Regions from separate parts of the Actinoallomurus sp. NPDC050550 genome, predicted to be linked through region 3. Evidence: riboswitches for the same ligand, from Rfam matches in the RefSeq annotation. Region 3 holds a riboswitch; each other region holds the start of a gene.
What was found. Region 3 has a riboswitch for cobalamin ahead of cobN (cobaltochelatase subunit CobN). Riboswitches for the same ligand answer to the same signal wherever they lie in the genome.
Positions count from the first base shown of each region.

Region 1: linked by a shared signal. The riboswitch ahead of bluB (5,6-dimethylbenzimidazole synthase) and the one ahead of cobN (cobaltochelatase subunit CobN) in region 3 are both predicted to bind cobalamin.
Region 2: linked by a shared signal. The riboswitch ahead of AB0I04_RS38160 (ribonucleoside-diphosphate reductase subunit alpha) and the one ahead of cobN (cobaltochelatase subunit CobN) in region 3 are both predicted to bind cobalamin.

Region 1 is NZ_JBFAJC010000046.1:67,591-70,862, forward strand. Features, by position in the region: gene AB0I04_RS41540 (transglycosylase SLT domain-containing protein) at 1-130, opposite strand, end outside; gene AB0I04_RS41545 (hypothetical protein) at 336-818, shown strand; gene bluB (5,6-dimethylbenzimidazole synthase) at 937-1,557, opposite strand; cobalamin riboswitch at 1,590-1,785, opposite strand; gene AB0I04_RS41555 (hypothetical protein) at 2,046-3,047, shown strand; gene AB0I04_RS41560 (glycosyltransferase family 39 protein) at 3,185-3,272, opposite strand, start outside.
Region 2 is NZ_JBFAJC010000039.1:26,745-30,016, reverse strand. Features, by position in the region: gene AB0I04_RS38160 (ribonucleoside-diphosphate reductase subunit alpha) at 1-1,707, opposite strand, end outside; cobalamin riboswitch at 1,806-2,022, opposite strand; gene AB0I04_RS38155 (CbtA family protein) at 2,147-3,004, opposite strand; gene AB0I04_RS38150 (CbtB domain-containing protein) at 3,040-3,258, opposite strand.
Region 3 is NZ_JBFAJC010000008.1:213,241-216,512, reverse strand. Features, by position in the region: gene cobN (cobaltochelatase subunit CobN) at 1-2,089, opposite strand, end outside; cobalamin riboswitch at 2,151-2,273, opposite strand; gene AB0I04_RS14325 (helix-turn-helix domain-containing protein) at 2,603-3,272, shown strand, end outside.

The sequences.
Region 1 (3,272 bases), on a different contig from region 3:
CGACGCCCGACCTGCCGGACCCGGTCGGTCGCACGCCGCCGGAATTATCTTCGCCGTGTGTCAGCACCCAGTACACCGCGGCGACGGCCGCGACCAGGATGACAAGCCATCGCCCCGGATGGTCTCGCACCCTATGCCTCCCCGAATCCGCGCCGATCGATGCTTTACAGTCTGGTCCCCGATCAGCCTCATGCCATCGATCTCAAGGATGATGCCGCCGGATTCGGAGGTCATACCAGCACCTTAGGACTGAGAGCTTCCCGGCCCTACGTCTTACCGGGTACAGCCGGCCGCCGTGACCGCGAAGAGTCGATGCGCCGAAGTACGCTCGCCGAGTGACCGAACAGGTGCCGCGAGACCACAAGGCCCGCCGCTTGGAACAGCGTGGCCCACGCCGGTTGCGGGAGGTTCATCCGACCCGGCGTGGGTTGGTGCTGGCCTGGTGGGGATTCACCGCGACGTTCGCCGGGCTGCGCCTGTTGACTTGGGCGATCCACGTCCACGTCGCCGGGCTGGGCAATGTCCGGGTCGGTGGCGTGCACATCCACCATTACATCTGGGGCATCTTGGCGCTGATCGCTGTGGGAGCATGCGGGCTCGTCGAGCGCTCCCCTCGCTGGCGCATGTGGATGGGCCTGGCCTTCGGCATCGGGCTCGCTCTTGTCGTCGACGAGGCCGCTCTGCTGATCGAGCTCAAGGACGTCTACTGGGACCATGAGGGCGGGATCAGCGTGGCCATCGCGATCATCGTTATCGGCGTGGCAGGTAGTGCTCTCACCCTGACTCGAGCACCACGGACCGAGGCCGAAACGGGCTGAGCGCGACCCCGCGATCCGGATTCAGTGGCCTGCCGTCGATCCGGCTGCATGCCCTTCGTAAACCGTGCGCGTGGGGCGTTACGAACCCGCGGTGACCGACGATGACGCCCTGCGGGGCTCACCAGCGGTTGTGATGGATCGCGGCCTCCAAGGGGCGGCGGTGGCGCCAGCCGTGCCGTTCGAGATCCGGCACGGCTTCCAGATGGGTGACCGGCCCTACACACAGCCAGGCGACGGGCCGGATCCCGGTCGGGATACCGAGCAACTGACGCAGGTGCCGTTCGCGGTAGAAGGACACCCAGCCGACGCCCAGGTTCTCGGCGGTGGCGGCCAGCCACAGGTTCTGGATGGCCAGGCAGACCGAGTACAGTCCCGCGTCGGCGATGGCGTGTCGGCCCAAGACCGCGGGGCTGCCCCGGTCGGGATCGTAGGTGACCACGATCGACAGGCTGCTCTCCAGTACACCGTCGATCTTTATCCGGGCGAAACGGTCGGCGGCGGCCGTGGTGAGGGTGGCGGCGAACGTGGTGCGTTCGTGCTGGACGTGGTCGTAGAAGGCGCGCCGGACGGCCGGGTCCGCCACGATGATGAAGTCCCAGGGCTGGGAGAGCCCGACACTGGGCGCGGCGTGCGCAGCCGTCAGGATCCGGTGGAGGACGTCTTCTGGTATCGGCGCGCCGGTGAACTGGGCGCGCACGTCACGGCGACGGTGGACCACGTCGTAGATGTCGGCGTTCATGGGCAGGCTCCCGCTGCGTCAGGCCACCTTGGCGGTGGCCGATGGAGCGAGGCCGGTCTTCGGACTTCCGGATCGATGCCTGACCATCCGCCTTCCCGGCCTGGCGGCCAGTGGCTGCGCGTGCGCGCGTGGACGGCGGCTCCCCGGTTACCGCGGCGGGCCCGTGCCGGAATTTCACCGGCTTCCCGATTCTCCCCTCGTGGGGGCACCTCGCATCAGTTCATGCCAGCCGCGAGCGTATCAATCCCCGTCGCCCCCGAGTCGCCGGGCGTACTCGGGCGAGATCGGTCGTATTCGCCCGAAAACGGAGCCGTCCGGTGGTGAACCCGAATGCGGTGGGATTCGTATGCCTTACCGAGGAGTCGGCCTGCCGCCGATACCTGCGTCGGCATGTGCCCTGAGCGGGAGGGACGTCCCGCAGCACCTGGCCGGCGCGCCGCTGGACCCGGCGCCGCCCGCGATCTGATTCAGACCTAAGGAGAGCGATCTTGTCTTCGCAGTCAGGACCCGGCGAACGCGCGGAGTCGCTCGGTATCCGCCGGCCGGTGGAACTGCCCAAGGCGGACATCGAAGAGGCCGGAGACCTGGCGCCGGCCGGCGGCGCCGAGCCGGCCCATGAGGGCGACCGGTCCGCCACCGAGGAGAAGAAGGCCGGCGAGACCCAAGAGCGGCCGAAGGACACACCGTCGGCGGCGAAGGAGCAGGAGGACCCCGCCCCGGACACGGACGCCGCGGTGGCGGTCGCACCGCAGATCGGTGCGGTGAACGCCGAGGAGATGCCGCCGGACCGGCCGAAGAAACCCGTGCTGGCCGCGGTCGCGATCGGCGGGGCCGTCCTGCTCGCGGTCCCGATCCTGCTGATCGGCACGGGCTCGCACCACGCCAGGAAACACCCCACCTCGGCTGCGGCCGACAGGGTGCTGTCCGGCAACGGCCAGCAACCTCCGCCGGGCGCGTACACCTCCACGTCCCCGTCGGCCACCCCGACCTCGACACCCTCCGCACAACCGACGCACAAACCGGCGGCCACCAAGAGCGCCGAGCCCAGGGCACCCGGCAAGCCTTCACCTCGCGCCGATGCGGCCCACAAGGGCGGTCCCTCGAGCAGAGCGGCCCGCAAGGGCGTTCCGGCGGGTGAGAAGCCGATGTCGGGCGGGAATCCGTGGGCACTCGAAGTGCATGCGCCATACGGCCTCAACCCGGGTAAGACCCTGCGCACGAACCGCCTCGCGTTGACGATGCAGACGGGCGGCGACCTCGTGCTGCGCGGCACGAGCGGCGCGATCATCTGGTCCACCGGGACGCATCAGGCCGGTGCGTACGCCGAGTTCCAGGCCGACGGCAATCTGGTCGTCTACGCCGGCAAAGAGGCGGTCTGGGCGTCGGGCACGTTCGGCCACGATGGCGCGACGCTGGTGCTCCAGGCCGACGAAAACCTGGTGATCTACAACGGCCACGATGCGACATGGGCGACCAATACTCACGGGTGAATCCGCGACCGAGCGACACCGCTCGCGGCAACCTTCCCTGCCCGGACGGCCGTCGAGTTCGCCGTTGACGACCAGCCGCCTTATGTCCTGTCATGACGCCGCGCCCCGCAAGTCGGCTTGTCCCGCGACCTTCGGGTTCAGCCGCAGTGGTAGAGCCGCTGCGCCGCCGTGGCGTCACCGAAGAACGCCGGAGCGGACGGGTCCTCGGATGCGGAGCCCGCGTAC
Region 2 (3,272 bases), on a different contig from region 3:
GACCTCCCGGATCCGGGCCCGCAGAGCCTCCCACTCGACGGCGTGGACCGGGTCGGTGTCCGGCCAGTGGTCCGGGTGCAGGACGCCACGGGCGGCGCGCGTCTGGTCGTAGGAGGGGTGCGGGCCGTAGGTCGCGGCCAGCGCCGCCGACTCCCCGTAGGCCGCGAGCGCGATCTCTTCGGCGATACGGGTGGACAGCGCGAGCGCCTCGGGTGAGTCGAAGGGCAGCCGCAGCCGGAAGAACACGTCCGCCAGGCCCATCACGCCGAGCCCGATCGGCCGCCACCGCCGGTTCGCCTTCGCCGCCTCCGGCGTCGGGTAGAAGCCGCGGTCGATCGTGCGGTCCAGGAACCGCACCGCCGTACGCGCGGTCGCCCGCAGCCTCGCCCAGTCGACCCCGTCGTCGGTCACGTGGGCGGCGAGGTTGATCGAGCCGAGGTTGCACACCGCGGTCTCGGCGTCGTGGGTCACCTCGAGGATCTCGGTGCAGAGGTTGGACAGGTGCACGACGTTGCCGGGCTCGGCGGTCTGGTTGCAGGCGCGGTTGGCGGCGTCCTTGAACGTCATCCAGCCGTTGCCGGTCTGGGCGAGGGTGCGCATCATCGCCCCGTACAGCTGCCGCGCCGGGACCTGCCGGACGAACCGGCCCTCGGCCTCGGCCGCCCGGTACGCGCGGTCGAACTCCTCGCCCCACAGGTCCACCAGCTCCGGCACCTGCTTGGGATCGAACAGCGACCAGGTCGCGTCCGCCTCGACCCGGCGCATGAACTCATCCGGCACCCAGTTCGCCAGGTTGAGGTTGTGCGTACGCCGCGCGTCCTCCCCGGTGTTGTCCCGGAGCTCGAGGAACTCCTCCACGTCGGCGTGCCAGGGCTCGAGGTAGACGCACGCAGCGCCCTTGCGTCGGCCGCCCTGATTCACCGCCGCGACGCTCGCGTCCAGCGTCCGCAGCCACGGCACGATCCCGTTGGAGTGCCCGTTCGTGCCCCGGATCAGCGAGCCCCGGCTCCGCACCCGGCTCCAGGAGATCCCGATGCCGCCGGCGTACTTGCTCAGCCGGGCCACCTGGCCGTACCGCTCGTAGATGGCCTCCAGCTCATCGCGCGGCGAGTCCAGCAGGAAGCAGGACGACAGCTGCGGGCGGGCGGCTCCGGAGTTGAACAGCGTCGGCGAGCTCGGCAGGTACGCCAGCCGTGACATCAGGCCGTACAGCTCCGCCGCCTCGGCCACGCTCTCGGCCAGCCCGCAGGCCACCCGCAGGAAGAAGTGCTGCGGGCGCTCCAGCACCTGCCGCCTCGTCGGATGCCGCAGCAGGTACCGGTCATAGATGGTTCGCAGCCCGAAGTAGGTGAACCGGTCGTCGGCGTCATGGTCGACCAGCGCGTCCAGCGCCGCCGCGCTACGGGCGACGAATCCTGCGGTCTGCTCGTTGAGCAGCCCCTGCCCATGGGCCGCCGCGACGGACTCGGTGAACGTCACCGGCCCGGTCTCCTCCGCGATCGACCGGGCGAGCAGCCGGGCCGCCACCGTCGAGTAGACCGGGTCGGTGACGACCAGCGCAGCGGCCCGCCGTACGGCCTCGGCCAGATCACCGGCTCCGGTGATGAGCAGCGGATCGGCCTCCGGCAATCCGGCGCAGACGCGCTCGATCTCTGCCGCGAGCGTGGCCTCGGGGGCCGTGGGGGGCGCGATGAGCTGTTGTGTCACGGTGCTCTCTCCTCGTGGGCTTCACCCTCGCGAGAAGACGCGCACGGACGACAAGGCTCCGCCGCCGGCCCTCCCACGAGGCCTGGACGACCGCGCGCTCCCGCGCACGGGTCGCTGGCAGGTCTTCGGACTCGCGGGCAGCACGCCTTCAGGCGCGTCCTACTGGCCGTCGCTTCCCGGGCCCGATCGAGCCCAGTGCTGTTGACGGCGGTCGTTCCCACTCACCGCTGCGGGGCAGTCCCGGCCTCTCACCGGGTTCCCTCTTACGACACCCGCCACATGATGCACAGGTGAACCAGCAACACGAGAACCATACATGTAGTGGCGATTGAAACGCATCACCACCAGATATTGGGTGTGTCGGGTAAGGAGCAGCGCAGCGCGGGCATGCCGAACGGCCCCCGGCGGTGATCCGCCGAGGGCCTTCAGGAGGTGTGGCCTACGCCGTGACCGGTGCCTGCGCGGTCCGGGGGCCTTCGGCCGTACGGGCGAGCAGCCGTTCGGCCATCGGCGCGAAGCACAGGCCGATCGCCGCCCACATGATCGCCTGCGCGGCCACCGAGTACAGGCGGAAGGAGAACAGCACGTCCGCCGGGAACCCCGGATAGACGATCTGCCCCTGCTGGTTCTTCAGCGGCAACGGTGTCTCCGTCGCGTGCCGGCCGTACTCGTGGACGTTCGCCGACAGATGCCCGAACGAGGGAAGCACGAACATCACGACACCGAGCGCCGCAACGCAGGCCAGCCCGGCCAGCAGCGTCGCGTTCCAGTTCCCGAAGCGGGGCTTGAGCTTCTGGCCGAGCCAGACCGCCAGGATCAGGAACGCGATGGCGAACCCGACCATCAGCAGGAACAGGCCGCCTCGGTCGCGGATGGTCTCGTGGTGACCGATCGCGGGCGGGTCGGCCGGATACTTGGCGAAGGGGATCAGGTAGAACCCCAGGAACCCGCCGAGGGCGACCAGCAGCGCCAGCGTCCGCGGCCGCAGGTTCCCCGTGCGGCCGCAGGCCAGGATGTAGGCCACCGCGTACAGACCGCCCATCGCGGCACCGAACAGGATGACGCCGACGCCGATGCCGACGTTCGCCTGGATGGTGCGACTGAAAATGTCCGGGTGGGCGGCCTCGGGCGTGATGCCCGCCGCCTTGTCGAGCATCGCCTGAGCGGCGTCCCGGCCGCTCTCGTAGTCGACGGCCGCCTGAATCTGCGGCTCGGCGAAGATCCGTGCGAAGACGAACGCGAGGATTCCGCCGATCGCGCCCACGAGCAGCCCACGCAGGATGAATCGCCGTTCCACGGCGTACTCCTTGAATTGTGGTGTCGCGGGCCGGATCAGTGGCAGGGGAATCCGAGGAGGTGCCGGGCGTCGTGAACGAACTCGTGAATGGCCATGTTGTTGCCGAAGACCGAGGTCGCGCCCTGGTCGACGCCGATGAAGTAGTACACGGCCAGGCCGAACAGCACGGTGCCGAACAGCCACAGTGCGGCCCGAGTACCGGACACCACCACTGGGGTCGTACGGGGAGCGGGCAGCGTGGTGGGGGTCGTCATGTCACAGCCTCCTC
Region 3 (3,272 bases):
CCAGCCCGTAGGCCTGCGCGATCGCGGCGCGCAGGCCCGGCAGCGCGCCCGCCCGGCCCGCCCACACCTGCGCGGCGCGGAGGACGGCCAGCACCAGGTTGACGCGCTGTTCCGCCTCCGGAGCCTGGCCGAGGATGTGCAGGCCGTCGCGGATCTGAACGTCCTTGATCTCGCAGAGGTAGCCGTCGATGTGCAGGACGAAGTCGTCGAAGTCGCCCTCGCCCGGCTCGTCGCTGACGTGCAGGTCGTGGTGGAGCTCGGCGGCCTTGACCAGCGTCCAGATCTGGGCGCGCACGGTGGGCAGCTTCGCCGGGTCCATCGCCTGGACGGTGGCGTACTCGTCGAGGAGCTGTTCGAGCCTGGCCAGGTCCCCGTACGTGTCGGCGCGCGCCATCGGCGGCACCAGATGGTCGACGACCACGGCGTGGCCGCGCCGTTTCGCCTGGGTGCCCTCGCCCGGGTCGTTGACGATGAACGGGTAGACGAGCGGCAGGTCGCCGAGGACCGCGTCCGGAGCGCACTCGGCCGACAGCCCGAGGCCCTTGCCGGGTAGCCACTCGAGCGTGCCGTGCTTGCCGAGGTGGATCACCGAGTCGGCGCCGAACACCTCGTCCAGCCAGCGGTACGCCGCCAGGTAGTGGTGCGACGGCGGCAGATCGGGGTCGTGGTAGATCGCCACCGGGTTCTCCCCGAACCCGCGCGGCGGCTGGATCATGAGCACGACGTTCCCGAATTGCAGCGACGCCAGCGCGATCTCGTCGTCGTCGGTGTACAGCTCGCCCGGCGGCTCGCCCCAGTGTTCGCGCATGCCCTCGCGCAGCGACTCCGGCAGCGCGGTGAACCAGCGCTCGTAGTCCTTCAGCGGCACCCGGGCGGGCGCGGCGCGCAGCTGCTCCTCGGTCAGCCACTCGACGTCGTGGCCGCCCGCCGCGATCAGCGAGTGGATCAGCGTGTCCCCGTCGGTGGGATGGTCGCCGACGTCATAGCCGGCCTCCCGCAGCGCCGCGAGCAGGCGGACCGCCGAGACGGGCGTGTCCAGGCCGACGGCGTTGCCGACGCGGGCGTGCTTGGTCGGGTACGACGACAGCACGATCGCGAGCCTGCGCTCGGCGACCGGCGTGTGCCCGAGGCGTGCCTGGCGGACGGCGATCCCGGCGACGCGCGCGGCCCGCTCCGGGTCGGCGGCGTACACGGGGATGCCGTCCGGTCCCTCCTCCTTGAAGGAGAACGGCACCGAGATCAGCCTGCCGTCGAACTCGGGGATCGCGACCTGCATCGCGGCGTCCATCGGGGACAGCGCCGCGTCCGACGCCTCCCAGGTGGCACGGGACGTCGTCAGGCACAGCCCCTGGATGACGGGGACGTCCAGGGCGGCCAGCGCCCCGGCGTCCCACGCGTCCTCGTCGCCGCCCGCCGACGCGTCCGCGGCCACCGCCCCGCCGGCGGCGAGCACGGTGACGACAAGAGCGTCCGCCCGGCCCAGCAGTGTTAGGAGCTCTTCGTCGGCGGAGCGCAGCGAGCCGCAGAAGACGGGCAGCGCGTTCGCGCCCAGCTCCTCGATCCGCTCGCACAGCGTGTCCACGAAGGCGGTGTTGCCGGACAGCTCGTGCGCCCGGTAGAAGACGACGCCGACGGTCGGCCGGCCGTCCTTCGGCTCGACCCCGGTCTGGTGCACGCCGTACGCCGGCATCCGCCGCGGCGGCTCGAAGCCCTCACCCGTGAGCAGCACGGTGTCGGACAGGAAGCGGGCCAGCTCCCGCAGGTTGTCCACGCCGCCCTCGCGCAGGTAGTCCAGCGCCTCCGCGGCGACGCCGGCGGGCACCGTCGACAGCGCCATCAGCTCGGCGTCCGGAGCGGCCTCCCCGCCCAGCGCGATCAGCGGCAGGCCCCGGCGGCGCAGATCCTCCACGCCCTCCTGCCAGGTCTTCAGCCCCCCGAGCAGCCGGACGACCACGACGTCGGCGCCCTCGCAGAGCCCGTCAAGGTCGGCGACGTCCAGCCGGGACGGGTTGCCGGTCACATATCCGGCGTTCGCGGAGCGGGCCGACAGGAGTTCGGTATCGGCCGTTGAGAGCAGCAGGACACGCACGCGTCGTTCCTTCCCTCGGGGGTCCTCGCCCCGGCTCGGGTGAAAGGTCGCCGACGGCGGGAAGTCTCCTGACTCCCAGGTCACCGCTCCCCCGCGGCCTTCCAGCTGATCGCCGTGGCCGTACACGCGGGTTCGCTACCCGGTCACAGTTGCGGGACAGCCCCGGATTCACACCGGGTTCCTTCCCTTCGCCGTCGCGCGCCCAGTCTACGAGGCCCACCCTCGCCCCGCACCGCCGCAGGTCACCCCATCCCTTGGATGAAACTCTCGCCAGATCGTCCTCCGAGCCGACAGCGAGGTGTACGCCGCGCCCTACCGGACGTGAGCGTCGGCCATGGGAACAGCACAATGCCTGACTACTTCGCGGGACGGACGGTCGCGGCGGTCGAGGGTGCCGGAGGCGACGGCCACGGCGAGGTCCGGCGCGGCGATCCAGGTCGGTGCGGCGTGGCCCAGTCCGGTATCGGTGGCGAGCGCCGCCGTTTCCGCTGTCCGCCGGTTACCGTGGAGGCCATGGGAAGTGGCGCTACCGTCGAACAGACGGCCCGGGTGCGGCCGTCGGTGCGGCTCGCACCGTCGGTGGCGCGCTGCGTCGGTTACCGGTACGAGGGCTTCGCCCCGGGGACGCATCGGGGGCTCCCGTCTCGGCACCTGACCGTGATCCTCGGCCTGGACGCACCGACCCGTACGCTCGTCGGCGCGGACCGGACGCCGACGGCCTTCATGGCCCTCGTGGGAGGCATGCACACCTGGCCGGTGACCATCGCGCACGACGGTGACCTGGCCGGAATCCAGCTCGACCTCACGCCAGAGGGGGCGCGCTCCCTGTTCGGGCTGCCCGCCGGCGCGATCGGCGGGGCCGTCCTGTCCCTCGACGACCTGATCGGCCCGCGGGCCGCCGAGCTGGTCGAACGCCTGACCGAGGCCGGCACCTGGCGGGCGCGATTCGCCGTGGTCGAGGACGTGCTGTCGCGCGGCATCGGCCGGCTGCCGGGACCGGCGCCCGAAATCGCGTACGCCTGGCGGCGGCTCGCCGAGACCGACGGCACCGTACGGATCGCCGACCTGGCACGCGAGGTGGGCTGGAGCCGGCGGCACCTGGGCGAGCGGTTCGCCGCGGAGTACGGCCTGCGGCCCAAGGAGGCCGCCCGCGTGATGCGGTTCGAGCGGTCCAAACAGCTGC